DNA from 3 places in the Streptomyces sp. NPDC088254 genome. Region 1 is predicted to be linked to each of the others. Evidence: riboswitches for the same ligand, from Rfam matches in the RefSeq annotation. Region 1 holds a riboswitch; each other region holds the start of a gene.

Evidence for each region. Region 1 has a riboswitch for thiamine pyrophosphate ahead of thiC (phosphomethylpyrimidine synthase ThiC). Riboswitches for the same ligand answer to the same signal wherever they lie in the genome.
Region 2: linked by a shared signal. The riboswitch ahead of ACIOC0_RS36415 (thiamine ABC transporter substrate binding subunit) and the one ahead of thiC (phosphomethylpyrimidine synthase ThiC) in region 1 are both predicted to bind thiamine pyrophosphate.
Region 3: linked by a shared signal. The riboswitch ahead of thiO (glycine oxidase ThiO) and the one ahead of thiC (phosphomethylpyrimidine synthase ThiC) in region 1 are both predicted to bind thiamine pyrophosphate.

The regions. Positions count from the first base shown of each region.
Region 1 is NZ_JBIURQ010000002.1:550,908-560,556, forward strand. It holds gene ACIOC0_RS09345 (cupin domain-containing protein) at 1-35, shown strand, start outside; gene ACIOC0_RS09350 (DUF5326 family protein) at 211-423, shown strand; gene ACIOC0_RS09355 (IclR family transcriptional regulator) at 616-1,473, shown strand; gene ACIOC0_RS09360 (SsgA family sporulation/cell division regulator) at 1,571-2,017, shown strand; gene ACIOC0_RS09365 (YibE/F family protein) at 2,146-3,714, opposite strand; TPP riboswitch at 3,787-3,975, shown strand; gene thiC (phosphomethylpyrimidine synthase ThiC) at 3,968-5,782, shown strand; gene ACIOC0_RS09375 (hypothetical protein) at 5,858-6,736, opposite strand; gene ACIOC0_RS09380 (metallophosphoesterase) at 6,930-8,009, opposite strand; partial or broken gene ACIOC0_RS09385 (IS982 family transposase) at 8,384-8,707, opposite strand; gene ACIOC0_RS09390 (LacI family DNA-binding transcriptional regulator) at 8,765-9,649, opposite strand, start outside.
Region 2 is NZ_JBIURQ010000015.1:179,079-188,727, forward strand. It holds gene ACIOC0_RS36400 (phosphatidate cytidylyltransferase) at 1-742, shown strand, start outside; gene ACIOC0_RS36405 (hypothetical protein) at 846-1,337, shown strand; gene rlmN (23S rRNA (adenine(2503)-C(2))-methyltransferase RlmN) at 1,406-2,512, shown strand; TPP riboswitch at 2,540-2,645, shown strand; gene ACIOC0_RS36415 (thiamine ABC transporter substrate binding subunit) at 2,725-3,825, shown strand; gene ACIOC0_RS36420 (ABC transporter permease) at 3,870-5,471, shown strand; gene ACIOC0_RS36425 (ABC transporter ATP-binding protein) at 5,471-6,490, shown strand; gene ACIOC0_RS36430 (LAETG motif-containing sortase-dependent surface protein) at 6,563-7,327, opposite strand; gene ACIOC0_RS36435 (VOC family protein) at 7,634-8,053, opposite strand; gene ACIOC0_RS36440 (hypothetical protein) at 8,223-9,649, opposite strand, start outside.
Region 3 is NZ_JBIURQ010000009.1:356,485-366,133, reverse strand. It holds gene ACIOC0_RS26700 (deoxyribonuclease IV) at 39-920, opposite strand; gene pknB (Stk1 family PASTA domain-containing Ser/Thr kinase) at 955-2,904, opposite strand; gene ACIOC0_RS26690 (thiazole synthase) at 3,331-4,125, opposite strand; gene thiS (sulfur carrier protein ThiS) at 4,129-4,329, opposite strand; gene thiO (glycine oxidase ThiO) at 4,326-5,489, opposite strand; TPP riboswitch at 5,487-5,598, opposite strand; gene ACIOC0_RS26675 (hypothetical protein) at 5,651-6,001, shown strand; gene ACIOC0_RS26670 (NAD(P)/FAD-dependent oxidoreductase) at 6,079-7,275, shown strand; gene ACIOC0_RS26665 (Rv2175c family DNA-binding protein) at 7,349-7,714, shown strand; gene thiE (thiamine phosphate synthase) at 7,793-8,440, shown strand; gene metF (methylenetetrahydrofolate reductase [NAD(P)H]) at 8,566-9,489, shown strand; gene ACIOC0_RS26650 (hypothetical protein) at 9,545-9,649, shown strand, end outside.

The sequences.
Region 1 (9,649 bases):
GCGTTCTGGTCGTGTTCTCGCCGCCGGAGGGATGACCGTCTCCACCCCGCAGGGGATGCGGCGTCTCAGGGTTCCCTAGGGGGGCGATCAGGGGAGGACAAGGGACGCGAGCCCTCCGTCGGCGTCCCTCGCGCCCTAGCATCGACGGCAGGACATCGAAGATCCGGCCCGTCGGGGGCTCGGACATCCGACGAGACGAGGACGAGAGCGATGCGAGAGATCTTCGCGGGACTGCCGTGGTGGGTGAAGTGGGTGGCCGTGCCGGTCATCGCGCTGGTCGTGTTCGGCGGCCTGATAGCGAGCGTGGTCGGCTTCGTCATCGGACTGCTCTTCAAGCTGCTGGTGTTCGTGGCGCTGGTCGCCGGACTGGTCTACGTGGTGCGGAAGTTCACGTCGAGCTCCTCCTCGCGCGGCGACTGGTGAGCGGCGCGGACGGCTGGCGACGGTAACAGGAATCGCCTGTTACCTCGGCCGGGGGAAGTTTCCCCGACAGCCTGACTGTGAGCGGTGGCGGACGGTTAAAGTCCGGAACCCGACGCGGGGACGACCCCCGCGAGCGGCGTATCCCCCCGTGTTCCCCGCACGGACCGCCCCCTCGCGCTTCGGGAGTAACCCTTGGCCACGGTTGACACCGCATCAGCGGAACCGTACGGACCCCCCGCCCGGCCGCGTTCCGCGCCCCCGCTCCAGCGCCCGCCGGCCACGGGCGTTCCCGAACAGCCGCATTCCGCGACCCTCATCAGCTCCGTCCAGCGCGCGATGCGTCTGCTGGAATCCGTCGCCGAGCACGAGTGCGGCGCTCCGGCCAAACAGCTGGCCCGCGAGACCGGCCTCGCGCTTCCCACCGCCTACCACCTGCTGCGGACCCTCGTCCATGAGGGATATCTGCGCCGCGACAAGGGGCTGTTCTTCCTGGGGGAGGCGGCTGTGCGGCTGGGTGCCAGCGGGGCGGCGCAGAAACGTCGCAGTACGGTGGTCGACGCCCTCGCCCACTGGCGCGATTCGATCGGTGTGCCGGTCTATTACGCCGTCTACCGGGAGGGCGAGATCGAGGTCATGTGCGTCTCCGACACCCCGGGCAACCCGGCGGTCGAGGAGTGGGCCGACTTCCGCGAGACCGGGCACGCGCACGCCATCGGCCAGTGCCTGCTGTCCCAGTTGGACGAGGACTCACGCCGCGACCATCTGGCCCGCTACCCCGTGCAGTCGATCACCCCGTACACCGTCCGTGACGACCACACGCTGATGCGACGTCTGGCCCGGGTGCGGCGGATGGAGGCGGTCGTCGAGCGCCAGGAGTACGCGCTGGGCACGGTCTGCGCGGCGATCCCGATCACCGTGGGCACCTCGGCGGCGACGATGGCGATCTCACTGCCCGCCCATCAGTCGGACCGGCTGCTCTCGGCGGCGCAGCAACTGCAGCGCGAGGTCGGACGCATGCTCGGGTCGCTCGCGCTCTCTATCAGTATCTGAAAACTCACTCCTTGTGATCTGTCGTGCACGTTCAGCAAGATGCCACCAGTGTCAGGGGTTGATTCCCAGCCATCTACGGCAATGACGGGGTTAGGCGATGCGCGAGTCCGTGCAGGCAGTACAGGCAGAGGTCATGATGAGCTTCCTCGTCTCCGAGGAGCTCTCGTTCCGTATCCCGGTCGAGCTGGGCTACGAGACCTGCGATCCCTACGCCGTGCGCCTCACCTTTCACCTGCCCGGTGATGCGCCGGTGACCTGGGCGTTCGGGCGGGAGCTGCTGATCGACGGGGTGGGCAGACCGTGCGGCGAGGGCGATGTGCGGGTCTCGCCCCTCGACCCCGGATCGCTCGCCGAGGTTCTGATCCGGCTTCAGGTGGGCGGCGACCAGGCGGTGTTCCGTTCTTCCACGGCTCCGCTCGTGGCCTTCCTCGACCGCACCGACAAGCTCGTCCCGCTGGGCCAGGAGGGTGCGCTCGCCGACTTCGACGCCCATCTCGACGAGGCTCTGGACCGGATCCTGGCGGAGGAACAGAGCGCCGGCTGAAGCGTCGCGCCGGGGAGGGCGACGGACGCTTCAGCGCGGGGAGGGGCTCTGCAGGAACGTTCACTCAGGGCGGTACGGGGCTCGGGTGCCGAAGGCGCACGGATGACGGTGCCGGACGGCCGGCCCCGTCAGCGCTTGCGGCGTCGGCCCTTGCCGCTCCGAGCGGCCGCGGGCGACTTTCCCGCGGCCGCGGTGGCCGCCCCCGAAGGCCTCGCGTCCGGGACCGCCTTGCCCACAGAAGCCGTCCCGGGCCGGTCGGCCGAGACAACGAGGGCAGCGAGCGCGGTCGTCACCGGGACCGAGGCGACCAGGCCGATCGAGCCCACCAGCGTGCGCACGATCTCCTCGGCGACCAGCTCACTGTTGGCGACCGTGCCGACGCTGCTCTGCGCGATGGAGAAGAGCAGCAGCAGCGGCAGTGCGGCGCCGGCGTAGGCGAGCACGAGAGTGTTGACCACGGAGGCGATGTGGTCGCGGCCGATGCGGATGCCGGCCCGGTACAACCCGCGCCAGCCCATCGACGGGTTGGCCTCGTGCAGTTCCCAGACCGCGGAGGTCTGCGTGACCGTCACGTCGTCCAGGACGCCGAGCGAACCGATGATGATGCCGGCGAGCAGCAGACCACTCATGTCGATCGAGGGGTACAGGCCGTGGATCAGCCCGGTGTTGTCGTCCGTGTTGCCCGTCAGAGCGGCCCAGTCGACGAACCAGGACCCGAGCACGCCGATCAGCAGCAGGGAGATGAGCGTGCCGAGGACGGCCACTGAGGTGCGGGCCGACAGACCGTGGCACAGATAGAGCGCGATCAGCATGATGGCGCTCGACCCGACCACCGCGACGGCCAGGGGGTTCGACCCCTGCAGGATGGCGGGCAGGACGAAGAAGTTGAGCACCAGGAAACTGATGGCCAGCGCGACCAGCGCCATGACGCCCCGCAGCCGCCCGACGATCACCACGGCGACCGCGAAGATCCCGGCGAGCAGTCCCATCGGCAGCTTGCGGTTGATGTCGGTGACCGAGTACTGCAGGTCCTTCGGCGCGGAGGGTTCGTAGGCGACCACGACCTTCTGCCCCTGTTCCAGCTGCCGTGTCTGGTCCGGCTGGACGATCTCAGTGAACGTACGGCCCTTGTCCTTGCCGGTGTCCACCCGGATCGTGGCCCGTTTGCAGGTTCCCTTCGCCTGCTGTTCGGCGGAGGAGCCCTCGGCCGTGGAGGTGTCTCCGGTCGGGGGCACTCCCGAGGCGTTCACCGAGGAACAGCTCAGGCTCTCGATCTTGGTGACCGTCGCCTGGTGGGTCTGCCGGTCGAAGCCCACCCCGGTGCGCTCGTGCGGTGGGGCACCGCCGGGCCACAGCACGACGAGCCCGGCGAGCACGGCCACCGCGAACGGGATCAGGACGACGGCGATGACCTTGCGCAGATGCCGGGAGACGGGGGCAGCCGGCCCGTGGCTGTGACTGTGCGAATGCCCATGCCCACCGCCCGGCCCGTGGCCACCCGCACCGTGACTGCCCGCACCGTGATCACCTGGCCCGTGATCACCTGGCTCGTGGCCGCCGGGGCCGTGATGGTCCCGCCGGTGGTCGTCTTGACGGTGACGGTCCCGTCCGCGGTCGTCGTCCGGTCCCGGCCCGCCGCCGCCCGGACGGCGAGGCTGTTCCGGTGGCGGATACGGAGGCTGGTGAGTCGTGGTCACCGACCGATCATCGCAAGAACCGCTGGGGCCCACTGTTCACCGCGCCACACATGCCGCTAGCGTGGAGGCGCATTTTGTACACGCGGGAGCTCGGAGCACCGGGCTGAGAGGGCGCTGACCTCTGTCTTCGCGATGTTTCACGTGGAACGTCACCAGCGCGAGTGATGGGTCACACGAAACGTCGGCAGACGGCAATCGCTGCGTCGACCGCTGAACCTGTTACCGGGTAATGCCGGCGTAGGGAGTAGGTCTCATGACCAACAAGGACGCACGCACTCCTGCCTCCACGCAGATCTCCACCGAGGTCTCCGTCGACGGGGAGGCCGGAAAGTCCATCGGCTGGCACAAGGCGTACGTCGAGGGCAGCCGCCCCGACCTGCGGGTACCGGTCCGCCAAGTGCACCTCACCAACGGCGGGTCGGTCACGCTGTACGACACCTCGGGTCCGTACACCGATCCGCATGTCGACACCGATGTCCGCCGGGGACTGCCTCCGCTGCGGGAGAACTGGATCATCGCCCGAGGCGACACCGAGGAGTACGCGGGCCGGCCCGTCCGCCCCGAGGACGACGGCGTCAAGCACACCTCGCCGCGCGGTGGTCTGCGCAACCTCGACGCGGTCTTCCCGGGGCGGCCGCGGCTGCCGCGTCGCGCCCGGGCCGGCGAGGCGGCCACTCAACTCGCCTATGCCCGGCGGGGAGAGATCACGCCCGAGATGGAGTACGTGGCCATCCGGGAGAACGTGGCACCGGAGGTCGTCCGCGAGGAGATCGCAGCGGGCCGCGCGGTGTTGCCCGCCAACGTCAACCACCCGGAGATCGAGCCGATGATCATCGGTAAGAGGTTCCTGGTGAAGGTCAACGCCAACATCGGCAACTCGGCGGTGACGTCCTCCATCGAGGAGGAGGTCGAGAAGATGACCTGGGCGACCCGGTGGGGCGCCGACACCGTCATGGACCTGTCCACCGGCCGGAACATTCACACCACCCGCGAGTGGGTGCTGCGCAACTCCCCCGTGCCCATCGGCACGGTGCCGCTCTACCAGGCGCTGGAGAAGGTCGACGGCAAGGCCGAGGAACTGACCTGGGAGATCTACAAGGACACGGTCATCGAACAGGCCGAGCAGGGCGTGGACTACATGACCGTCCACGCGGGCGTCCGTCTCCCGTACGTCCCCCTGACGGCGAACCGCAAGACCGGGATCGTCTCCCGCGGCGGTTCGATCATGGCCGCGTGGTGCCTGGCCCACCACAAGGAATCGTTTCTGTACGAGAACTTCGAGGAACTCTGCGAGATTCTCGCGGCCTACGACGTCACGTACTCGCTGGGCGACGGTCTGCGCCCCGGCTCGATCGCGGACGCCAACGACGCCGCGCAGTTCGCGGAGTTGAGGACGCTCGGGGAACTCAACCGGATCGCGAAGCGTTTCCATGTACAGACGATGATCGAGGGCCCGGGCCACGTCCCGATGCACAAGATCAAGGAGAACATCGACCTTCAGCAGGAGATCTGTGATGAAGCTCCGTTCTATACGCTCGGCCCGCTGACGACAGACGTCGCCCCGGCGTACGACCACATCACGTCCGGCATCGGCGCCGCGATGATCGCCTGGTGGGGCACGGCCATGCTCTGCTACGTCACGCCCAAGGAACACCTGGGCCTGCCCAACCGGGACGACGTCAAGACCGGCGTCATCACCTACAAGATCGCCGCTCATGCGGCCGACCTCGCCAAGGGGCACCCCGGAGCCCAGGAATGGGACGACGCCCTGTCCGACGCCCGTTTCGAGTTCCGCTGGGAGGACCAGTTCAACCTGGCCCTCGACCCGGACACGGCCCGTGAGTTCCACGACGAGACGCTGCCGGCGGAGCCGGCCAAGACGGCTCACTTCTGCTCGATGTGCGGGCCGAAGTTCTGCTCGATGAAGATCAGCCAGAGCATCACCGAGCGGTTCGGCGGTGGGTCGGCGGAGGGAGCGACACCGGAGGAGATAACGGAGGGGATGCTGCAGAAGTCGAAGGAGTTCGCGGCGAGCGGCAACCGGGTCTACCTCCCCATGGCGGACTGAAGCAGCACAGGCCGACATAGGGCGGCTTGCGCAGTGCAGGCGGCTTGCGCTCCCGTCGGGGCGCAAGCCGGAGGCCTATTCCGGCTGGTGCTCCGGGCCTCCGAAGTCCGGGCTGGTGTAGTCCGGGCTCGAGTAGCTCGGGCGCGGGCCGGCCGCGGGGCCGTCGTCGGGACTGGTGAAGCCCGGGCGGTCGTAACCGATCTTCGGCAGGCGGCCGCCGGGGGCCGGCGGGGCCGATGCGGGATGCTGGGCGTCGGTCGCGCCGGGATCGGCGAGAGCCTCGCGCAGGAACGGCACGATGCCCCGTGTCAGCAGGGCTTCCCGCCAGGCCTCCTTGGCGCGGTCCACCTCCTCGCTGCGTTCGCCGTACGGGCCCGCCTCCAGGGAGGGCCGGTTGCGCAGGGCGGTGAGCAGGAGCCCGACGGTGGCGACGAGAATCGCGGCCGCGGCGACCGCGCCGAACGCCCACCCGGCGTTGACCATGGCCTCGGCGGCCGTCGCCCCGGGATCGAGCATTCTGAGCACGTAGCCGACGAGCAGGAAGATCACCGCGGCGGTTCCGGCGAGCACGGGGGTGAGGACGGCCGCGATGGCGACGGCGCCCGCTCCGGCGGCCTCGGCCACCTGGGCCGCCTCACCCACGGTGGCGAGCCCCAGCCCGCCCACGCCCGGCTCGCCGACGTCCTGGCCGGAGGCGGAGGGGGCGGCGGAGGAGGAGGGGTGGCGCAGTTCCTCGCGGACCTTCACATAGTGCTGGTACTCGGTCGCCGCGGCCGCCGTGATGAGGGCGGTGGCGTTGAGCGCCATGGTGCGCAGCTGCTCGGCGTTGAGCCGTTGGCCGACGGCGGTCAGTTCCGGGCGGTGTGGTGCGGAGCGCAGCGCCTCATCGAGGATCCGCTTGTACTCCTGGCGGTCCTCGCTGTGCAGGTGCTGCGGAACGCTGTTCATGTGCATCCCCCGATGCTCCGTAGGGCTTGGGGCTCGCATGCCAACGAGCCGTCGGGCAGAAACGGAGGGGAGCCTGCTACGGATGAACCGATGGTAGAGCGGCGACGGCCCGGGGTAACAGGGGGTTCGCGGAAATTGACCCCTGGCCTGCGGTACCGTCGACGGGTCCGGCGCGGGGTGCGCCGGGTCCCGCGAACGGTCAGACCGCGAGCGGCAGTTGCTGGACCAGCAGCTTCCCGGCCATCGTCACTCCGCCGTCCATGGCGATGGCGAGCCCGTCGGCGTAGACGTGCGGTCCCTCGACCGCGGGCGCCGGGTCGTCGCCCTCCTCGGAGCCGACCTCACCCAGCAGGTACGGGATGGGGCTATGGCCGTGAACGACGCGGTGGCCGCCGTACGTGTCGAGCAGGGAGCGGGCGGCGTCTGCTCCGCCCTCGTCGCGGAAGGCGAAGCGCTTGGTGAACTTGCGGAACAGGTCCCACACCTCGTCCGCGTCGTTGCGGGTGATCGTCTCGCGGATGGTGTCGTTGACCGCTTCGATCGAGTCGCCGTAGTCCAGGTAGGCGGTGGTGTCCGAGTGCACGAGCAGGTGGCCGTCGACTTCCTCGACGGCGTCGAGGCGGGCCATCCACTGCAGGTGATGGTCCTGGAGGCGGTCCATGTCCGCCTTCTGGCCGCCGTTCAGCAGCCAGGCAGCCTGGAAGGTGGCGGTGCCCGCGCCGGAGTTGACGGGGGTGTCGCCGAACCTCTTGGCGCCGAGCAGCAGCAGCTCGTGGTTGCCCATGAGGGCCTTGCAGTAGCCGCCGGCCGCGGCCGCCTCAGCGGACAGTCGCATCACGAGGTCGATGACGCCGATGCCGTCCGGCCCGCGGTCGGTGAAGTCGCCGAGGAACCACAGTCGGGCGGTGCCCGCGCACCACTGGCCGGTCGCGTCGATCAGGCCCTTTTCCTCGAGCGCGGCCAGCAGCTCGTCGAGGTAGCCGTGCACGTCGCCGACGACGAACAGCGGGCCCTGGCGGGTGGCCTGCGGCGGCGCCTGGGCGGCGGCGGGGTCGACGGTCACCTGGACGGTGTCGCCCCGGTTGATGACCGGCAGGTCGCGCTGGGTGGGCGTGTAGCCGTCGGGGTGCTCCGCCGGGTCCTCGAGCGGCGGCGCGGCGTTCCCCGGATGCGCGCTCTCGGCGTACGGGCCGGTCTCGTGCACGTAAGCGGGCACCCGGAAGTCGCGCAACGTCGCCGTACGCTCCACCTCGGGTCCCTGACCGGCCCCCTGAGTCATCAGACCCCTCCACCATCGCGCCGCATCTGCACCGCTTCGGACTGTCTGGTCGTAACGGCCCGCGGTGCCGTGCGCCCATCATAGGAATGCGGATCCTGTCGTGTGATGACCCAGGGGTGGTGAATCAGAGAGAGGTTCCGTTTCCCTGCGGCTTTCGCCCCGGTTGTGGTGGGATCGGCGGCCCGGCGCAGCGGCCAGCCGTCCTCGACCACGCAGCGGGCCAGGCGCAGGCGTCCGGTCTCGGTCAGGGGTGCATAAACGGGGGGGGGCACGAGGGCCTTTCGTTGTTCGGTGCAGGTGTCGCAATCCACACCGAACCCGGAAGGCCCTCACTCATTCAAGATCACACTCCAGTGATCGCTGTCACCAACCCCCACGATCCACACGTCGTCCAGCCACAGGTCGGTGTCTGCGGCCAGTGACCGGATGACCGGTTCGACCAGCGGCAGAGCGGCCCGCAGGCGCTTGTTGCAGGCCGGACGCTGCGGCAGATACGGGAACAGCGTGTGCAGGTGAGCGGGGGCGAAACGCGGCCAGCGGGCCTCGCAGCGGAAGCCCAGCATCGCCTGGGCCACGGCCAGGGTGACCAGTTCCGCATCGGTCAGCCGGGGCGGCCGGCCACGCCGGCGTGAGGTCTTCAGACGGTCATCAACATGCACGTAGAGTGCGGTCAAGAGGGTGTCCAACTCGGTCGTCACAACCCGATGTTGGACACCCTCCCTCCGTCTGAGAACCCCGCATTCGGAACTACTCGTCTAGGTCTTCTCGGGCGCCCGGGGCGGACTCACCGTCGTCCGCGGTGGGCGGCGCTGGGACGAGGTGCGCACGATCAGTTCGGTCGGTATCACCTGTTCGACCGGGTGGTCGGATTCCACGCCCTCGATCGCGTCGATGAGGAGCTGGACGACCGCCGTCCCGATGCGGCGTGGTTTCAGGGAGAGCGTGGTGATCGGCGGATCGGTGCCGGCGTAGACGGTGGACTCGCTGCAGCACACCAGGAGCAGGTCCTCGGGGACGCGCAGCCCGTAGCGGCGGGCGGCGGCCAGCAGGTCGGTGCCGTTGGGGTCGAAGAGGCCGTAGACGGCGTCCGGGCGGTCGGGGCGGGCCAGCAGCCGGTCGGCGGCGACTGCGCCCGCGCACGGGTCGTGGGCGGGGTAGGCCTCGTAGACGGGGTCCTGGCCGACGCGTTCGCACCAGCGCAGGTACGCGCTGGTCGACAGGTGGGTGTACGTGTCGGTGGAGGTGCCCGTGAGCAGACCGATGCGGCGGGCGCCGGCGTCGGCGAGATGGTCGAGGAGGTCCAGGACGGCGGCCTCGTGGTCGTTGTCCACCCAGGCGGTGACCGGGAGCGTGCCGGCCGGGCGGCCGTCGGAGACGACGGGTAAGCCCTGCTTGACGAGTTCGCTGACCACGGGGTCCTGGTCGGACGGGTCGATGACGACCGTGCCGTCCAGGGCCACGTTCGACCACACGTCGTGGCGCGAGGTCGCGGGCAGGATGACGAGCGCGTAGCCGCGGGCGAGAGCGGCCGAGGTGGCGGCGCGCGCCATCTCGGCGAAGTACGCGAACTCGGTGAAGGTGAAAGGTTCATCCCCGTACGTGGTCACGGTCAGGCCGATGAGGCCGGACCTGCCGGTGCG
Region 2 (9,649 bases), on a different contig from region 1:
GTTCGTCGTCAAGGCCGTGTTCGTCGGTGTCATAGCGATCGCCGTCGTCGTCGGGCTGTGGGAGCTGACCAGCAGGCTGCAGGAGCGCAAGGGGATCAATGCTCCGCTGGTGCCGCTCGCGCTCGGCGGGGCGGCGATGGTCGTCTCCGGGTACGTCCGGGGGGCCGAGGGCGCGTGGGTGGCCATGGCCCTCACCGCGCTGGCGGTCCTCGTCTGGCGGATGACGGAACCCCCGGAGGGCTACCTCAAGGACGTCACGGCCGGTCTCTTCGCGGCGTTCTACGTCCCGTTCCTCGCCACCTTCGTCTCGCTGATGCTGACGGCCGAGGACGGCGCGCAGCGGGTGCTGATGTTCCTGATGCTGACGGTGGTCAGCGACACCGGCGCGTACGCCGTCGGCTGGCGCTTCGGCAAACACAAGCTCGCCCCGCGCATCAGCCCCGGAAAGACCCGCGAGGGCCTGCTCGGGGCGGTGACGTTCGCCATGGTCGCGGGCGCGCTGTGCATGCAGTTCCTGATCGACGGCGGCACCTGGTGGCAGGGGCTGCTGCTGGGCCTCGCGGTCGCGGTCAGCGCCACGCTCGGCGACCTCGGCGAGTCCATGATCAAGCGGGACCTCGGCATCAAGGACATGGGCACGCTCCTGCCCGGCCACGGCGGCATCATGGACCGCCTGGACTCCCTCCTGCCGACGGCCCCGGTGGTCTGGCTCCTCCTGGTGATCTTCGTAGGCTCCACCTGACCACCCCGCCCTCTGCCGACGCACGGGCCCCCGTCCTCCCGGACGGGGGCCCGTCGTGATATCGGAGTGCGCGTGGGAGCCTGTGACTGCCACAGTCACTGCCGTGACCTTGACGGACGTACTTGTCGACTTCGCCCGCACCGGCCGGATCGGACCGCTGCACTGCGGCATGCCCTTGGCCGACGCCGAAGACCTTCTCGGGCCGGGCCGTCCACACCCGGCCATCCGCTTGAAGGGGCCCGACATCGACGGCTATCCCTACGCCTGGGACGGCTTGGAGCTGGAAGTCACTCAGCGGCGGGTCAGCGGCATCTGGATCCGCCTATGGCCCGGCTCGACGACGAAACTCCCACCGCTCGTCCTGCCCGAGTCCGAGACCCACGAAGCGACGGTCCTTCGGGAGGAACTCACCGCAGCCCTCGACAGCGCGGGCTGCCTGCACGAGGTCAACAGCAACCTCACCTTCGGCCGGCAGTCGAGCATCCTCACCCAGCCCGCGAACGTCTGCGCGGTCTTCAGCCTCCCGGCCCGCAACAACCACGTCCCCCACCGCGACCGGCACTACCTCGACGTCATGCACAAGCACACGGCTTGACTCGGGTGACCGCCCCCACCCCGGGAGCGCTCGGGGTCGCGGAGTTGATCTGCGACACTGGTAGCGCCATGCCTAAGCCCGGAGAACTCACATTCGTCGCCCCCCGTGGAGCCAAGAAGCCGCCGCGGCATCTTGCTGATCTCTCGCCCGCCGAGCGGAAGGAGGCGGTGGCGGAGATCGGTGAGAAGCCGTTTCGGGCGAAGCAGTTGTCGCAGCACTACTTCGCGCGGTACGCGCACGAGCCGGCGGAGTGGACCGACATCCCCGCCGGGGCGCGGGAGAAGCTGCGGGAGGCGTTGCTTCCCGAGCTGATGACCGTCGTACGGCATCTGTCGACGGACCAGGGCACGACCCGCAAGACGCTGTGGCGGCTGTTCGACGGGACGCTCGTGGAGTCGGTGCTGATGCGCTACCCCGACCGGGTGACCATGTGCATCAGCTCGCAGGCCGGCTGCGGGATGAACTGCCCGTTCTGCGCGACCGGGCAGGCCGGTCTCGACCGGAACCTGTCCACGGCGGAGATCGTGCACCAGATCGTGGACGGGATGCGCGCGCTGCGCGACGGGGAGGTCCCCGGCGGGCCGGCGCGGCTGTCCAACATCGTCTTCATGGGCATGGGCGAGCCGCTCGCCAACTACAAGCGGGTCGTAGGCGCCATCCGCGCGCTCACCGACCCCACCCCCGACGGGCTCGGGCTGTCGCAGCGCGGGATCACCGTGTCCACCGTCGGGCTGGTGCCGGCCATCCACCGGTTCACCGACGAGGGCTTCAAGTGCCGCCTCGCCATCTCGCTGCACGCCCCCGACGACGAGCTGCGCGACACCCTCGTCCCCGTGAACACGCGGTGGAAGGTGCGCGAGGTGCTCGACGCCGGGTTCGAGTACGCCGAGCGGTCCGGGCGGCGCCTGTCCATCGAGTACGCGCTGATCCGCGACATCAACGACCAGGCCTGGCGCGGCGACCGGCTCGGCCGGATGCTCAAGGGCCGGCCCGTGCACGTCAACCTCATCCCGCTCAACCCGACGCCCGGGTCCAAGTGGACCGCGTCCCGGCCCGAGGACGAGAAGGCGTTCGTCGAGGCGATCGCGGCGCACGGCGTGCCCGTCACCATTCGGGACACCCGGGGCCAGGAGATCGACGGGGCCTGTGGCCAGCTCGCGGCCACCGAGCGGTAGTCTGTTCCCGGACAAGTTCATATCTTCGTATTCCGACAGGGGAGCGCCACAGCGCTGAGAGTGCGGCACCGGCCGCAGACCCTCTGAACCTCGCCCAGGTCATTCTGGGTAGGAAGTTCGGTCATCACTCGAGCTGTTGCGCCCTGCCCGGGCCCGTTGGCGGACCCCGGGCAGGGCCGCGTCTTCTCCTGGTCAACCCCAGGAGGAATCCAGTGCACACCAGGACGTTCGTGGCCGCGGCCGTGGGCCTCGGTCTCGTCACGCTGTCGGCGTGCGGTTCGTCGTCGTCCGGCGACAGCGGATCGGGCGGCGACGCCGGGTCCGGCGGCGGCTCGAAGACCGTCACCCTCGTCAGCCACAGCTCTTGGTCCGTCTCCAAGAACGTGCTCGCCGACTTCGAGAAGCGGTCCGGGTACAAGGTGCGCGTCCTGGAGGACGGCGACGCCGGGCAGGCCGTCAACAAGGCGATCCTCACCAAGGACAACCCGCAGGGCGACGTCTTCTTCGGCGTCGACAACACCCTGCTCTCCCGCGCTCTCGACAACGACCTGTTCCAGCCGTACGAGGCCAAGGGCCTCGACCAGGTCGGCGCCGAGTACCGGCTCGACGCGGACAAGCACCGGGTCACCCCCGTCGACCACGGCGACATCTGCGTCAACTACGACAAGAAGTACTTCGCCGACCACGACCTGGCCCCGCCCGCCTCCTTCGACGACCTGGTCAAGCCCGCCTACAAGAACCTCCTGGTCACCGAGAACGTCTCCACCTCCTCGCCCGGCCTCGGCTTCCTGCTGGGCACCGCCGCGCGCTACGGCGACGGCGGCTGGGAGGGCTACTGGAAGAAGCTCCGGGCCAACGGCGTGAAGGTCGTCGACGGCTGGGAGCAGGCCTACAACGAGGAGTTCTCCGGTTCGGCCGGCGGCAGGAAGGCCGGCGCCGACCGGCCGCTCGTCGTCTCCTACGCCTCCTCGCCGCCCGCCGAGGTGATCTACGCCGAGCCCAAGCCCGCCACCGCCCCGACCGGCGTCGCGGCCGGCACCTGCTTCCGGCAGGTCGAATTCGCGGGCCTGCTGAGCAACGCGAAGAACAGCGCGGGCGGCAAGGCGCTGATCGACTTCCTGCTGTCGAAGGAGTTCCAGCAGGACATGCCGCTCAACATGTTCGTCTACCCGGTGGTCAAGGGCACCGCCGTGCCCGCCGAGTTCACGAAGTACGGGCCCGCCGCCAAGGACCCCGAGACCATGGACCCGGCGAAGATCGCCGAGAACCGCGACCAGTGGGTCAAGTCGTGGACCTCGCTCGTACTGAAGTAGCCCCGGCCAGGAGGCGTTCGGGGAACGCGGCGCGGCTCGGGCTCATGGTCCTGCCCGTCGCGTTCTTCGGGGTCTTCTTCGCCTGGCCCGTCGCCGCGATCGTCGCGCGCGGGCTCGACGTCGACGGCGCATGGCGCTTCGGCCGTCTCCTCGACGTGCTCGGGCAGTCCGACATCCGGCACGTCCTGTGGTTCACCGCCTGGCAGGCGGTCGCCTCCACCGCGCTCACCCTGCTGGTGGCGCTGCCGGGGGCGTACGTCTTCGCCCGCTTCTCCTTCCCGGGCAAGGAGGTGCTGCGGGCTGTCGTCACCGTCCCGTTCGTGTTGCCGACGGTCGTCGTCGGCACGGCGTTCCTGGCGCTCGTCGGGCGGGGCGGGCTGCTCGACGAGCTGTGGGGCGTACGGCTGGACACCACGGTGTGGGCGATCCTGCTCGCCCACGTCTTCTTCAACTACGCGGTGGTCGTACGGACCGTGGGCGGGCTGTGGGCGCAGCTCGACCCCCGTCAGGAGGAGGCCGCGCGGCTGCTCGGCGCCTCCCGGCTGCGGGCCTGGCGCACGGTCACCCTGCCCGCCCTCGGGCCCGCCGTGGCCGCTGCCGCGCTGATGGTCTTCCTGTTCACCTTCACCTCCTTCGGCGTGGTCCAGATCCTCGGCGGGCCCACGTTCTCCACGCTGGAGGTGGAGATCTACCGGCAGACCTCGGAGATCTTCGACCTGTCCACGGCCGCCGTCCTGACCCTCGTGCAGTTCCTGGCCGTCGGCGCGATCCTCGCCGTGCACGCCTGGACGGTGCGGCGGCGGGAGAGCGCGCTGCGGCTGGTGGACGCGAAGCTGACCGCGCGGCGGCCCCGCGGGGCCGGGCAGTGGGCGCTGCTCGGCGGGGTGCTGACGAGCGTCGCCGTGCTGCTGGTGCTGCCGCTCGCCGTGCTGGTGCAGCGCTCGCTGGACGCGCCGGACTTCGCCTACTACCGGGCGCTGACCCGTGACGACGGCAACGTCTTCCTGGTCCCGCCGATCGAGGCGGTCGGCAACTCGCTGGAGTACGCCGTCGCCGCGACCGCCGTCGCGGTGCTGATCGGCGGCCTGGCCGCGGCGGCGCTCACCCGGCGGGACGCCGGACGCCTCGTCCGCGGCTTCGACGCGCTGCTGATGCTGCCGCTGGGCGTCTCGGCGGTGACCGTCGGCTTCGGTTTCCTCATCGCGCTCGACGAGCCCCCGCTCGACCTGCGTGGCACGTGGATGCTGGTGCCGCTCGCGCAGGCGCTGGTCGGCGTGCCGTTCGTCGTGCGGACCATGCTGCCGGTGCTGCGGGCGGTGGACGTACGACTGCGGGAGGCGGCGGCCGTGCTGGGAGCGTCGCCGTGGCGGGTGTGGCGGGAGGTCGATCTGCCGCTGGTGCGGCGGGCGTTGCTGGTCGCCGCCGGGTTCGCGTTCGCGGTGTCGCTCGGGGAGTTCGGGGCGACGGTGTTCATCGCCCGGCCCGACAACCCGACGCTGCCGGTCGCCGTGGCCCGACTGCTGGGCCGCGCCGGGGAACTCAACTACGGCCAGGCAATGGCTCTTTCGACGATTCTGATGCTGGTGTGCGCGGTGGCCCTGCTGGTGCTGGAGCGGCTGCGCACCGACCGGACCGGGGAGTTCTGATGCTGCTGCGGCTCGAAGGCGCGACCGTGCGGTTCGGAGGGCGGGCCGTGCTGGACGGCGTCGATCTCGCCGTCGCCGAACACGAGGTGGTGTGCGTGCTCGGGCCGAGCGGCAGTGGCAAGTCCACGCTGCTGAGGGCGGTGGCGGGGCTCCAGCCGCTCGACGCGGGGCGGGTGCTGCTCGACGGGCGCGACCAGACCAAGGTGCCCGCGCACAAGCGGGAGTTGGGCCTGATGTTCCAGGACCATCAGCTGTTCCCGCAGCGGGACGTGGGCGGCAACGTGGCTTTCGGGTTGCGGATGCACGGCCATGCCAGGCATGAACAGGGCGAGCGGGTCCGGGAGTTGCTGGACCTTGTCGGCCTCCCGGGCGCCGCCCGCCGGGCCGTCGCCTCGCTGTCCGGCGGTGAGCAGCAGCGGGTGGCGCTGGCCCGTGCGCTCGCTCCCCGCCCCCGGTTGCTGATGCTCGACGAGCCGCTGGGCCAGCTCGACCGGTCGCTGCGGGAACGGCTGGTCGTCGAACTGCGGGAGCTGTTCGGACGGTTGGGCACCACCGTGCTCGCGGTCACCCACGACCAGGGTGAGGCGTTCGCGCTGGCCGACCGGGTGGTGGTGATGCGGGACGGGCGGATCGCCCAGTCCGGCACGCCTCTTGAGGTGTGGCAGCGGCCGGCGGACGCCTTCGTGGCGCGCTTCCTGGGCTTCGACAACGTGGTCGAGGCGAACGTCGCCGGCGATGTCGCGGACACCCCGTGGGGCAAGACCCCGGTTCCGCCCGGTTCCCCGCAGGGCCCCCGCACGCTCCTGGTACGCCCGGCCGGGGTGCTCCTGGCCGACGCGGACGACGGCCTGCCCTGCACGGTCACCGCCCGCACCTTCAAGGGCAGCCATGTCACCCTCCACCTCCAGCCGGCCGACGCCCCCCGTCTGGAGGCCGCGTGCCCCCTGCGCCTGGCCCCGGAGGTCGGTGCCGCGGTGGGCGTGAGCTTCGACCCGGCGGAGACCGTCGTTCTCGGCTGAGCGGTGGCGAACCGCAGCGGGTCGACATGCCTGTGGCCCGTCCCCACCGGGGGACGGGCCACAGGGCTTCGGTCAGTGGTTGTCGGCGCCTCGGCGACGCATGCCGTAGAAGACGGCTCCTCCGCCGAGGGCGAGGAGGGCGGCCGCGACGCCGACGATCGCGCCGGTCGGGGCGCCGGAGCCGGTTTCGGCGAGGTTGGATTCGCCGAGGCCGGGGGACGGCGCGTTGCTGGACGCGGGGCCCGATCCGGTGTCGGCCGGCGCGCTGCTGTCGTCCGCCGAGGGCGACGGGGCCGGCGCGCCGGACGTGGCGGTGCCGGACGTCGTGTCGGACGGGGTCGACGACGGCGTCGCGGCCGGGGCGGTGGGCGTGCTGGACGCGGACGGCTTCCCGGGCTTTTCGGGCTTGTCGGGCTTGTTGGGGTTGTCGCTCTTGCAGCCCTTGGCCGGGGTGGTGAGGTTCGGCTCGATGTCGGCGTTCAGATCGGCGTCGACGGCCGTGATGTGGACCCGGTAGACCGCGCCCGGCTCCCAGTCCTCCGCGAAGGTGACGGTGGCGCCCTTGGCCGAGCCGATCACCGTCTGCGCCACGCCGACCTGACGGAGGTCGGCGTTGTTGTTCTGGAGGAAGACCGTGACGACGGCCGGGGTCGCCGTCTTGTCCTTGTCGGTGACGGTGATGACGCCCTTCGCGCCGTCACAGGCGGCGGACGCGGAGAAGTCCGCTATGTCGCCGGCCAGCGCGGAACCCGAGGCCCCGAGGACGAAGGCGGCCGACGCGACGGTGACACCGAGCATGCGCACCGAACGAGCGGCGGTACGGCGGGATGGGGACACGTTTGTCCTTACGTGATGCACAACTGCGGGGGGTGGACGGGCAGGTGACGCCCCCGATGCTGTCGCTGCAGCGACCCCTGGGGACTCACTGGTCTATAAGCGTTCCATAAGATCTGTCAACGCGGGAAGGGTTCACGCCCACGGGCTTTGCCCGCCCATTAACCGCCGCCAGGTTTCAGCGCCTTCTGCGCCGTCTCGAACCCGCAGGCCGAACTCGTCGTGGGAATCGATCTCATGGCCCGCGTGTGCCGTCCAACGGCCGGGCGGGTGCGAGAAGTCGCACCCGCCCGTGCCGCCCGCTCGCGCTCAGTCCTGGATGGAGGCCGGGTCCATCCAGACGATCTCCCAGGTGTGGCCGTCCAGGTCGTCGAAGGAACGCCCGTACATGAAACCGTGGTCCTGGGTGGGGCCGCTGGGGGTGCCGCCCAACGACAGGGCGCGGTCGACGAGTTCGTCGACCTTCTCGCGGCTCTCGGCGCTCAGTGCGACGAGGACCTCGCTGGTCGCGGTGGCGTCCGCGATCTCCTTCTTGGTGAAGGTGGCGTAGAACGGCTTGGTGAGCAGCATCGCCATGATGTTGTCGCTGATCACGACAGAGGCCGCCTTGTCGTCGCTGAACTGGGCGTTGATGGAGTAGCCCAGATCCGTGAAGAACTTCTTCGAGGCGTCGAGGTCGTTCACGGGCAGGTTGACGAAGATCATCTGCTGGTATGCGCGGGCGGTCATCGGGGTTCTCCCATCGGTCGTTCCTGGCTTGGTCCAGCGGCTCGGCCCGGAGGCCGGACCGTGCGGTGCGGTCCTGCGGTGAGCGTGTGCGGCTCGGTGCCTTCGGTGGGTAGACCGGGGATCCGCTCGGAACTCATCGGTGGGTCGGGAATGTGTTCCCCGTGTTCTCTCAGACGGTCAGGGGGAGGGCCGCGAGCGCGGACACCGTCAGGGTGAGCGGGACGAACAGGGCGGCGAGGGCGCCGGCGCGGAAGGCGGCGGCGGTGCGCAGCGCGGTGCTCGGGGCGCCGAGGCGGAGCAGGGCGGCCGTGGTGTCGGCGCGGGCCTGACGGGCCTCCACGGCGGCCGTCAGAAGCGTGGCGAGGGCGCAGCCGGCGACCAGGACCGCGCCGAGGGTGGCCAGCGGGCCGCCGAAGGCCAGGTCCATCGGGGTGGGGGAGGCGGCGGTGGTGGAGGCGTGGAGCGCGGACATCGAGTACGCGCCGGAGACGACGGCGCACAGGACGCCCAGGGGGCGGCCGATACGGGACGCCTCCTGCATCAGGCCTCGTCCGGCCAGCAGCCGCAGGGCGCCGGGGCGGGCGGCCTGGAGCAGGCGGCCGCAGAGATGGGTGAGGCCGGGGCCGGCCAGGGCGAGGCCCACGACGGTGAGGGCCCAGCCGGCGAGGACCGCGGCGGGGCTGGTGGGGCCGCCGGGCAGGGGCAGGGGGGCGGCGGTGGTGGTGCGGGCGGCGTAGGACTCGACGGCCAGGCCGGTGGCCAGGAGGGCCGCGCCCCAGGGGAGGCTCGTGGGGTCGGGGGCGGCGGGCGGGGGGAGGTCGTCCGGGGCGTCGGCGTCCGCTGTCCGGGGTGCGGCGTTGGCAGGGGCCGGGGGGAGGCCGTGCGCGCCGGCGCCCGCACGCCGCCGGTCCAGCACGAGCGGGGGGATGCCGGTGGGCGGGAGGCCGTCGGCCGGCGCGTGCCGGGTCTCGGCCGTGCCCGCCTCTTCCGCCCCGGGACGAGTGACCGCCGGCTCGTCGGCCTCCGCGAGACGCCGGGTGGCGCCCGCGTCCAGGAGGGCCGCCAGGGCGCCGCCCGTCGCGCGGTCGGTGTCGGCGTCGGTGCCGTCCTCGCCCCTGGCGGGAGTCGTGCCGGCCGGGTCGCGCGGACGCAGGGACAGGGCCGTCACCGTGGAGGCCGTGACGGGGAGGAGGGCGAGCAGGGTGAGAGTCGCCGGGAGGGGGAGCGGGGTGCCCGCCGCGAGGGAGGGGGCCGCGGCGCCGTCGAAGGGGAGGCCGGTGAGGTCGCCGCGGAGGTGGAGGAAGACCAGCAGGGCGAGGAGGGAGCCGACGGCGGTGGCGAGGGCGGTCGTGGTGGCCGAGATCGCCATCAGACGGGCGGGGCCCAGGCCGATCGCGGCCAGCCCCGGGCGGGGCCGGGTGCCGGGGTCGGTGCGGGCCACCGCCAGGGCGAGCTGGACCGTGGTGGCGAACGGGAGCGCGCACCAGGCGAGCCGGAGCGCGGAGACCCCCGGGGTGTCCGGGTGGGACAGCGCGTGGCCGAGGGCGCACAGGAGGAGGAAGCCGGTGCCCGCCGAGGCCGCCGTCACCGTCAGAC
Region 3 (9,649 bases), on a different contig from region 1:
CCGGCTGCTCAGCCGTCCCGGAGTCCTTGGCCGGCTCCTCAGCCGTCCCGGAGTTTCTTCAGCCGCTCCACGTCCGCCGCGTGGCCTTCCTTGCCGCCGGGCGTCTCGATGACGAGCGGCACGCCGACGGTGGCCGGGTGGGTCATCAGGGCGCGGAACGGATCCTCGCCTATGTGGCCGGACCCGATGTTCTCGTGCCGGTCCTTGTGCGCGCCGACCACATCCTTGGAGTCGTTGGCGTGGATCAGCTTCAGCCGTCCCTCGCCGACGGTGTCCACCAGCAGATCGAGGGTCTGGTGCATACCGGACGGGCCGGTCAGATCGTGCCCGGCGGCGAAGACATGACAGGTGTCCAGGCAGACGCCGAGCTTGGGGTGGGCGTCCAGCGCCTCGAAGTACGGGCCGAAGTCCCAGGTCCGCGAGCACAGCGAGGAGCCCTGGCCGGCCGTGCCCTCCAGCAGCAGCCACGGGTCGTCGTCGTGCGTCAGCTCCTCCAGCAGCGGAAGCATGTGCTCCCGCACCTGCTTCAGCGCCACCGACCGGTCCCGTCCGCCCGTCGCGCTGCCCGTGTGCACGACCACGCCCAGCGCGCCGATCTCCCGCCCCCGGCGCAGCGAGTGCCGCAGCGACTCCACCGACCTCTCGACCGTCGCCTCGGTGTGCGAGCCGAAGTTGATCAAATACGGCGCGTGCACGTACGCCGGCGTCGACGTGGTCGCGCACGCCTCCCGGAACGCCTCGTCCTGCCGCGGGTTCCCGGCGGGGGTCGCCCAGCCGCGCGGGTTGGCGACGAAGACCTGGACCGCCTCGGCCTGCAGTTCGCGGGCGTAGGCCACCCCGACCGAGTGCAGGCCGCCGGCCACGGGGACATGGCCGCCGACGGGGTTGCGGGAGGGGAACGGTGACGCTTGAGGACTCACCCGCCCAGGGTGTCACGCCCCCGGGACCGCCAGGTCACCGGATGGTGATCGTGATGGTCGACCCCTTGGGCGCCGACTCCCCGGCCTCCACCGACTGCTCCTTCACGGTGTCCCCGAACAGCCCCAGCAGACCCCTGTCCTCCTTGACCCCGAACCCGGCCTGCTCCAGCTGCCGCTTGGCGTCGTCGACGCTGGAGCCGACCACGTCCGGGACCTCGACCATCTCCGGCCCCTTGGACAGCGTCAGCGTCACGGTGTCGCCCTCGGCGACCTGCTTCTCCGGCCCCGGCGACTGGGCGGCGACCTGGCCCTTGTCGTACTCGGAGTTGACCTGCCCGGCGGCGACCTTCACCTTCAGGCCGGCCTCCGCCAGCGCGGCCCGGGCGTCGGCCAGGCTGTCGCCGACGACCTCCGGGACGTCGACCGGGCTGCCCTTGCTGACGACGAGGGCGACCGCGGTCCCCGCACGGCGCTCGGTGCCCGCTTCGGGGTCGCTGCGGATGACGGCGCCCTTGGGGACGTCCTCGCTGAACTCCTGGGTGACCATGCCCGGTTCCAGGCTGTCGTCCTTCAGCTGGGCCTTGGCCCTGGCCAGCCGGAAGCCCTTCAGGTACGGCACCTTCACGGTCTCTGGCCCGTCGGACACGACGAGCGTCACCGTGTCGTTCTTGCGGATGCGGGCCCCCGGTCCGGGGTCGGTGGAGATGACCGTGCCGCGGGCGACCGTGTCGCTGAACTCGTGCTTCGTGGTGCCGGCCTCCAGCCCGGCCGCCTCCAGCCGCTGCCTGGCCCGCTCCTCGGTCTGGGTCAGCACCGCCGGGACCTTGGTGAACTGCCCGGAGTTGATGTACCAGACGCCCGCGCCGACGCCGAGGACCAGCAGGACCAGGGTGACGATCGCCACCGTCCGGCCCCTGGGCGGCAGCGACCGGCGCTGCGGCGGCAGCGGAGGCGGGCTGCGGAACCGGGACGTCCGGTCGAGCCCGTCGCCGCCTCCGCCGGCCTGGGCGGCCGGGTCGTTCTCGCCGACGGGCAGGGGCCTGGGGACCGTGAGGGAGCGCGGGATCACGCTCGTGCGGTCCTCGGCGTTGTCGTGCTCCGCGGACAGGGCCTGCGGGGGCGAGGCGTCCAGCTGCTCCTCGGTGAGCGCGGCGCGCGCCGCGCGGGTCTGGGAGAGCAGCGCCACGGCGTCGTACGGGCGCACGTCCGCGTTGCGGGCGGTCGCCGAGGCGACCAGCTCGTCCAGCGCGTAGGCCAGACCCGGAACGACGGCCGAGGGCGGGGGCACGTCGTCATGGAGATGCTTGTACAGCACGACGGCGGGGGTGCCGCCCTCGTGCGGCTTGTCGCCGGTGAGCATCTCGTACAGCACGATGCCGCACGCGTACACGTCCACGCGCGCGTCGGCCGTGCCGTGCTCGATCTGCTCGGGCGCCAGGTAGGACACGGTGCCGAGGACGGCGCCGGTGGTGCTGGTGACGGTGTCCACGGAGCGCACGAGACCGAAGTCGGCGACCTTGACCCGTCCGTCGTCCCCTATGAGCACGTTCTCGGGCTTCATGTCCCGGTGCACGAACCCGGCCCGGTGCGCTGCGCCGAGCGCGGCGAGCACGGGCTCCAGGATGTCCAGCGCGGCCCTCGGCTGGAGCGCGCCCCGGTCGCGCAGCACATCGCGCAGCGTGCAGCCGGCGATGTACTCCATGGCGAGGTACACGTACGCCCCGTCCGTCCCCTGGTCGAACACCTGGACGACGTTGGGGTGGGCGAGCCGGGCGACGGACTTGGCCTCCCGGATGAAACGCTCGACGAAGGAGGCGTCGCTCGCGAGGGCCGGATGCATCACCTTGAGTGCGAGCACGCGGTCGAGGCGGGTGTCCACGGCCCGGTAGACCGTGGCCATCCCGCCGACCGCGATCCGCGCCTCGACGCGATAGCGCCCGTCGAGCACCTGCCCGACGAGAGGGTCCTGAAGGGTCGTGTCCACGCAGCGAGTCTACGAGCCCCCACCGACACCCCCACCCCACCCACCACCGCACTGCAGCGGACCTGTGACGCACCCCATGCCCCCGGGACGGAAAGCCCCCGACGGCGCCCAGCCCCCGGGCCCCCACCGACTCCCGCCCCGAGACGAAACCCCGCCGATGGCGCTCGGCCCTCCGGGCCACGTCCGCCTCCCGCCCCGAGACGGAGAGCCCCACGTCCGCCTCCCGCCCCGAGACGGAGAGCCCCACGTCCGCCTCCCGCCCCGAGACGGAGAGCCCCGACGGCGCTCGCCCCCGGGCGCCCCGCCTCCGCCCGGGGACGGAACGCCGCCGACGGCGCTCAGCCCCCACGGGCGACGTTCACCTTTCTCCTGACGGTGAACGGGCGGTGCGCGGGTGGGAGAGAGGAAACGGGACCGTCCCCACGGTCAGAACGCAGGACGCTCAGGGTCCAGCGAGGCCAACCCCTCCGCAGGAGAAGACGCCGCAGCGAAGTACCGCCGGGGAATGCGCCCCGCCAGCCGCGCCAACCGCCCCGCCTCCACCCCCGCCCGCATCGCGCGAGCCATCCGCTCGGGATCCGCCGCACGCGTCACCGCCGACGCCAGCATCACCCCCGCACAACCCAGCTCCATCGCCAGCGCCACATCCGACGCCGTACCCGCCCCCGCGTCCAGAATCACCGGCACCCCCGCGTGCTCCACGATCAGCTGGAAGTTGTGCGGATTGCGGATCCCGAGCCCGGACCCGATCGGTGACCCCAGCGGCATCACCGCCGCGCACCCCACGTCCTCCAGCTTCCGCGCCAGCACCGGATCGTCGTTCGTGTAAGGCAGCACCGTGAACCCGTCGTCGACCAGTGTCTCCGCCGCGTCGAGCAGCTCCACCGGATCCGGCAGCAGCGTCCGCTCGTCCGCGATGACCTCCAGCTTCACCAGGTCCGTCCCGAGCGCCTCCCGCGCCAGCCGCGCCGTCAGCACCGCCTCCCCGGCCGTGTAGCACCCCGCCGTGTTCGGCAGCACCCGTATCCCGAGCCGGTCGAGCACCGACAGCACCGACCCGTGCACCGAGGGGTCCACCCGGCGCATGGCGACCGTCGTCAGCTCGGTCCCGGACGCGATCAGCGCCCGCTCCAGCACCTCCAGGCTGGGCGCACCGCCCGTGCCCATGATCAGCCGGGACGACAGCGTCGCAGCGCCGAGGACGAGGGGATCGTCAGCCATGGCTCAGCCTCCCTGGACGGCCGTGAGGACTTCCACCCGGTCCCCCTCGGCGAGGGCCGTGGCGGACCACCGCGCGCGCGGGACGACGGTCTCGTTCAGCGCGGCGGCCACCCCGGAGGGCGCCGCCGTCAGGGACCGTACGACGGCGTCGAGCGCGGTGCCGGCGGCGACCTCCCGCCGCTCACCGTTGACGTGGATGTTCATGCGGGCTGCTCCGAGAGTGCGGCGGCGCCGAAGCGCCGGGGTGTGAACGGGCGGGCCAGGTCGGGAAGTTCACCCGTGGTCAGGACGTGCGCCAGCACGTCCCCGGTCACCGGCGTGAGCAGCACGCCGTTGCGGTGGTGACCGGTGGCCAGCAGCAGCCCGTCCAGGCCGCTCGGCCCGAGCAGGGGCGCGTTGTCCGGCGACGCGGGACGCAGCCCCGCGCGCGTCTCCGTCAGGGGCAGTTCACTGATCCCGGGGATCAGCTCATGGGCGTCGCGCAGCAGCTCGTAGACGCCGCCCGCCGTCACCGTCGTGTCCCAGCCCAGCTCCTCGCTCGTCGCGCCGACGACCAGCTCGCCGTTCTCCCGCGGCACCAGATAGACGTCGCTGCCGCGCACCACGGCCCGTACCGTGCGGCTCAGGAACGGCGCGTACCGGGGCGGCACGGTCAGCCGCAGCACCTGCCCCTTCACCGGCCGCACCGGCGGCAGCAGCTCCCGCGGCACGCCCGCGAGCCGCCCGCTCAGACTTCCGCCCGCGAGCACCACCTGCCCCGCCTTCAGCGCCGTCCCGTCGTCCGTGACGACCCCGTCGGCCCGGCCGCCCCCCACGGACAGCCGCTCGGCCCAGCGGCGGTGGAAGACCACGCCCGCCCGCTCGCACGCGGCCACCAGCGCCCCCGCGAGCCGCCGCGGGTCGATCTGGTGGTCGCCGTCCACGCGCAGCCCGCCGCGCACGCCCGGGGCGAGCATCGGCTCCAGGCGCCGGCACTCGCGCCCCGACAGCCACTGTGACGTGAGCCCCGACTGCTGTTGCAGGGCGTGCAGTTCCCGCAGATGGGCCCGGTCGTCGGCGTCCAGCGCCACCGCGAGGGTGCCCGAGCGCCGATAGCCGAGGTCGTGCCCGGTGAGGTCGCTCAGCTCGGCCGCGAACTCCGGGTAGCGGCGCGCCGATTCCACGTTCAGGCCGAGCAGCGTCTGCTCGCCGTGGTGCAGTTCGGTGACGGCGGCCAGCATCCCGGCCGCCACCCGCGCGGCCCCGCCGCCCGGATCGGGATCCACCACCGCCGTGACCAGACCGCGCTGCGCGGCCCGCCACGCCGTGACCAGACCGATGATTCCGCCCCCGACGACGAGGACGTCTGACGTACGTGCGGACATGGGCGTCCAGCCCCTCCCTTCGCCGGCATGACCCGGATCAGGTTCGTACGGTCGGAGGCCGCCAGCCTCCCTCTCAGCCCGGTGCGTCCGGGCTCCCGCGAGTGCTCTAGGTTGGCCACCCTAGCCCGGCCCCGCATGTCTCAGTAAGGGAGTCCCACCCCGTGCCGCCCTCGCTCGACGGTCTCGTCCTCGCCCCCGTCGCCGACCAGGCCCCCGGCCAGGTCGGCACCCGCACCCGCTTTACGTACCACGAGCGCGACGGTGTGATCTGGGCCGACTACGCGGGCGGCGACGTCGTGAGAGGGCATCTGGTGGGTACCCGTGCCGGGGACCTGCTCGACTTCCGGTACGTACAGCTCAAGCAGGACGGGACGACGTCCTCGGGGCACTGCGTGTCGACGGTGGTGGAGCTGGCCGACGGCCGGGTCCGCCTCGACGAGACATGGGAGTGGGAGTCGCAGCCCGGCAGCGGGACGAGCGTTGTGGAGCAGGTCACGGAGCACGACGGCTGACTGACAATCCGTCAGTTGTCTAAGGTGATCAGGTGAGCGAGCAGAGACGGGACGAAGTCGGTACGGCCGGGCGGCGCGTGGTCGTCGTCGGCGCGGGCATGGCCGGGGTGCAGACCGCGGTCGCTCTGCGCGAGCAGGGCTTCGACGGGACGGTGACGCTGATCGGCGCCGAACCCCACCAGCCCTACGACCGGCCGCCGCTGTCCAAGGCGGTCCTGCTCGGGAAGGCCGAGGGCTCCGCCTTCGACGTCGACTTCGAAGGCCTCGGCATCGGCCTGCGGCTCGGCAGCGAGGCCCTCGGCGTGCGCCCCGCCGAACACGTCCTGGACACCGAGGCGGGCCCGGTCCCCTACGACGTCCTGGTCCTCGCCACCGGCGCCGAACCGATCCGGCTGCCCGGCGCCGAGGGCGTGCCCGGTGTCCATCTGCTGCGCACCCTGGACGACGCCGAACGGCTGCGGCCCGTCCTCGCCCGGCAGCACGACGTCGTGGTCGTCGGCGCCGGCTGGATCGGCGCGGAGTTCGCCACCGCCGCCCGCGACGCCGGCTGCGCCGTCACCGTCGTCGAGGCCGCCGACCGGCCGCTCGCGGGCGCCCTGCCCGCCGAGGTCGCCGCCCCGATGGCCGGCTGGTACGCCGACAGCGGCGCCGAACTGCGCACCCGCGCGCGTGTGGAGCGCGTCGAACCCGGCGAGGTCGTCCTCGACGACGGCGCGCGGCTGCCCGCCGGCGCGGTCGTGGTCGGCATCGGCGCCCGCCCCGCGACCGCCTGGCTGGCCGGTTCGGGCATCGAGCTCGGCGCGCACGGCGAGGTCCTCGCCGACTCCCATCTGCACACCAGCGTGCCGGACGTGTACGCGGTCGGCGACTGCGCCTCCCTCCCCTCGGCGCGCTACGGCGAGCGGCTCCTCGTCCACCACTGGGACAACGCCCTCCAGGGCCCGCGCACGGTCGCCGCCAACATCCTCGGCGAGCCCACCGGGGAGCCCCTGGAGACCTACGACCCGGTGCCGTACTTCTGGTCGGAGCAGTTCGGCCGCTTCGTCCAGTACGCCGGCCACCACGGCGCCGCCGACCGCATGGTGTGGCGCGGTGACCCGGCAGGACCGGCCTGGAGCGTGTGCTGGCTGCGCGACGGGCGCCTGGTCGCCCTGCTGGCCGTGGGCCGCCCGCGCGACCTGGCGCAGGGCAGACGGCTGATCGAGGCGGGCAGCCGTATGGACGTCGACGCGCTGGCCGACCCGTCGCGTCCGCTGAAGAACGCGACCGCCTGATCTCCCCGGGAGTGCGGCGTTCGGGCAGGGGAGCGATCGCGGCCACCCGGCCCGAGCGCCTACCCTTGACCCCGTGACCGAGATTGACGCAAACATCGATGCTCTCGTCCCCGCCTGGCTCACCCTGCCCGACATCGCAGAGATGCTCGACGTCGAAGTGACACGTGTGCGGCAGCTGGTCAAGGAGGGCCAGCTCATCGCCGTGCGCCGCGGCGAGAACCGCGCGCTGCACGTGCCCGCCGCCTTCATCGACGGGGACAAGGTCGTCAAGGGCCTCGTGGGCACCCTGACGCTGCTGCGGGACGACGGCTTCACGGACGAAGAGATGCTGGAGTGGCTCTTCACTCCCGACGAGAGCCTGCCCGGCACGCCGGCCCAGGCCCTGAGCGAGAATCGCGGCACGGAGGTGAAGCGCCGCGCCCAGGCGCTCGCCGTCTGACCAGCACGTTCCGGACGACCGACCGGCCTGCGGAGGCTTCCGGGCCCCCGCGGGCCGCCGCCCACGGGGGACCCACGCATGCCCGACACCGCCCGCGCCCGCCTCGCCGACGCCCGTCTGTACCTGTGCACGGATGCCCGCAAGCGCCAGGGCGACCTCCCGGAGTTCCTGGACGCGGTCCTCGCCGCCGGCGTCGACATCGTCCAGTTGCGGGACAAGGGGATGGAGGCGGCCGAGGAGCTGGAGCACCTGAAGGTGTTCGCCGACGCCTGCGCCCGGCACGGCAGGCTGCTCGCGGTCAACGACCGCGCGGACGTCGCCCACGCCGCCGGCGCCGACGTCCTCCACCTCGGCCAGGGCGACCTGCCGGTCCCCGCGGCCCGGGCGATCCTCGGCGACGACGTCCTCGTCGGCCGCTCCACGCACTCCGAGGCGGAGGCCCGGGCCGCCGCCGTCCAAGACGGTGTGGACTACTTCTGCACCGGCCCGTGCTGGCCCACCCCCACCAAGCCCGGCCGACACGCCCCCGGCCTCGACCTGGTCCGCCACACCGCCGCCCTCGGCACGGATCGCCCCTGGTTCGCCATCGGCGGCATCGACCTCACCCGCCTCGACGAGGTGCTGGACGCCGGCGCCCGCCGGGTCGTCGTCGTGCGCGCGATCACCGAGGCGGACGACCCCGGGGCCGCGGCGGCGGAGTTCGCCGAGCGGCTGCGGAAGGCGTGATTTCCGGCCGGTGGCTGTCCGGCATTGTCCGGCCGAATGTCCAAAGGGCGGACAGCAGTCCGGCAAATCGGGCAAATTTGCGGGATCTGGTTGGGACACCGCCGTGCCCTGACTAACCTGCGGGTATGGCCCTCGGAACCGCATCCACCAGGACCGACCGCGCCCGTACCGTGCGCGACATCCTGGCCACCGGCAAGACGACCTACTCGTTCGAGTTCTACGCGCCGAAGACGCCCAAGGGCGAGCGCGGTCTGTGGAACGCCCTCCGCAGGGTCGAGGCGGTCGCCCCGGACTTCGTGTCGGTGACATACGGCGCCGGCGGTTCCACCCGGGCGACCACGGTGAAGGAGACGCAGCAGATCGTCGTCGACACCACCCTCACCCCGGTCGCGCACCTCACGGCCGTGGACCACTCCGTCGCCGAACTGCGCAACATCATCGGCCAGTACGCCGACGCCGGGATCCGCAACATGCTCGCCGTGCGCGGCGACCCGCCCGGCGACCCCATGGGGGAGTGGGTGCCGCACCCGAGCGGCCTGACCTACGCCGCCGAACTCGTCCGGCTCATCAAGGAGTCGGGCGACTTCTGCGTCGGCGTCGCCGCGTTCCCCGAGATGCACCCGCGCTCCGCCGACTGGGACAAGGACGTCGCGCACTTCGTCGACAAGTGCCGGGCCGGCGCCGACTACGCCATCACCCAGATGTTCTTCCAGCCCGAGTCCTACCTGCGGCTGCGCGACCGGGTGGGGGCGGCCGGCTGCCCGACCCCGGTGATCCCCGAGATCCTCCCGGTGACGAGCGTGAAAATGCTGGAGAGGCTGCCCCAGCTCAGCAACGCCCACTTCCCGGCGGAGCTGAAAGAGCGCATCCTCACAGCCAAAGACGATCCGGCCGCTGTACGCTCCATTGGCATCGACTTCGCCACGGAGTTCTGCGCTCGGCTTCTCGCCGAGGGAGTGCCCGGACTGCACTTCATCACGCTCAACAACTCCACGGCGACGCTGGAAATCTACGAGAACCTGGGTCTGCACCACCCGCCGCAGGCCTAGACCTGCCGCACCGTGATACGTCACACTGCGTGCGGCCACTGGGAGAGGGGCGTACATGGGCTGGACGGTCCTCTACATCGCGTTCGGCGTCGTCGCGCTGTGGCTGCTCGGCGAGGTGCTGCTTCAGTACAAGGCACGCCTGCGCTACCGGCTGCTGGCG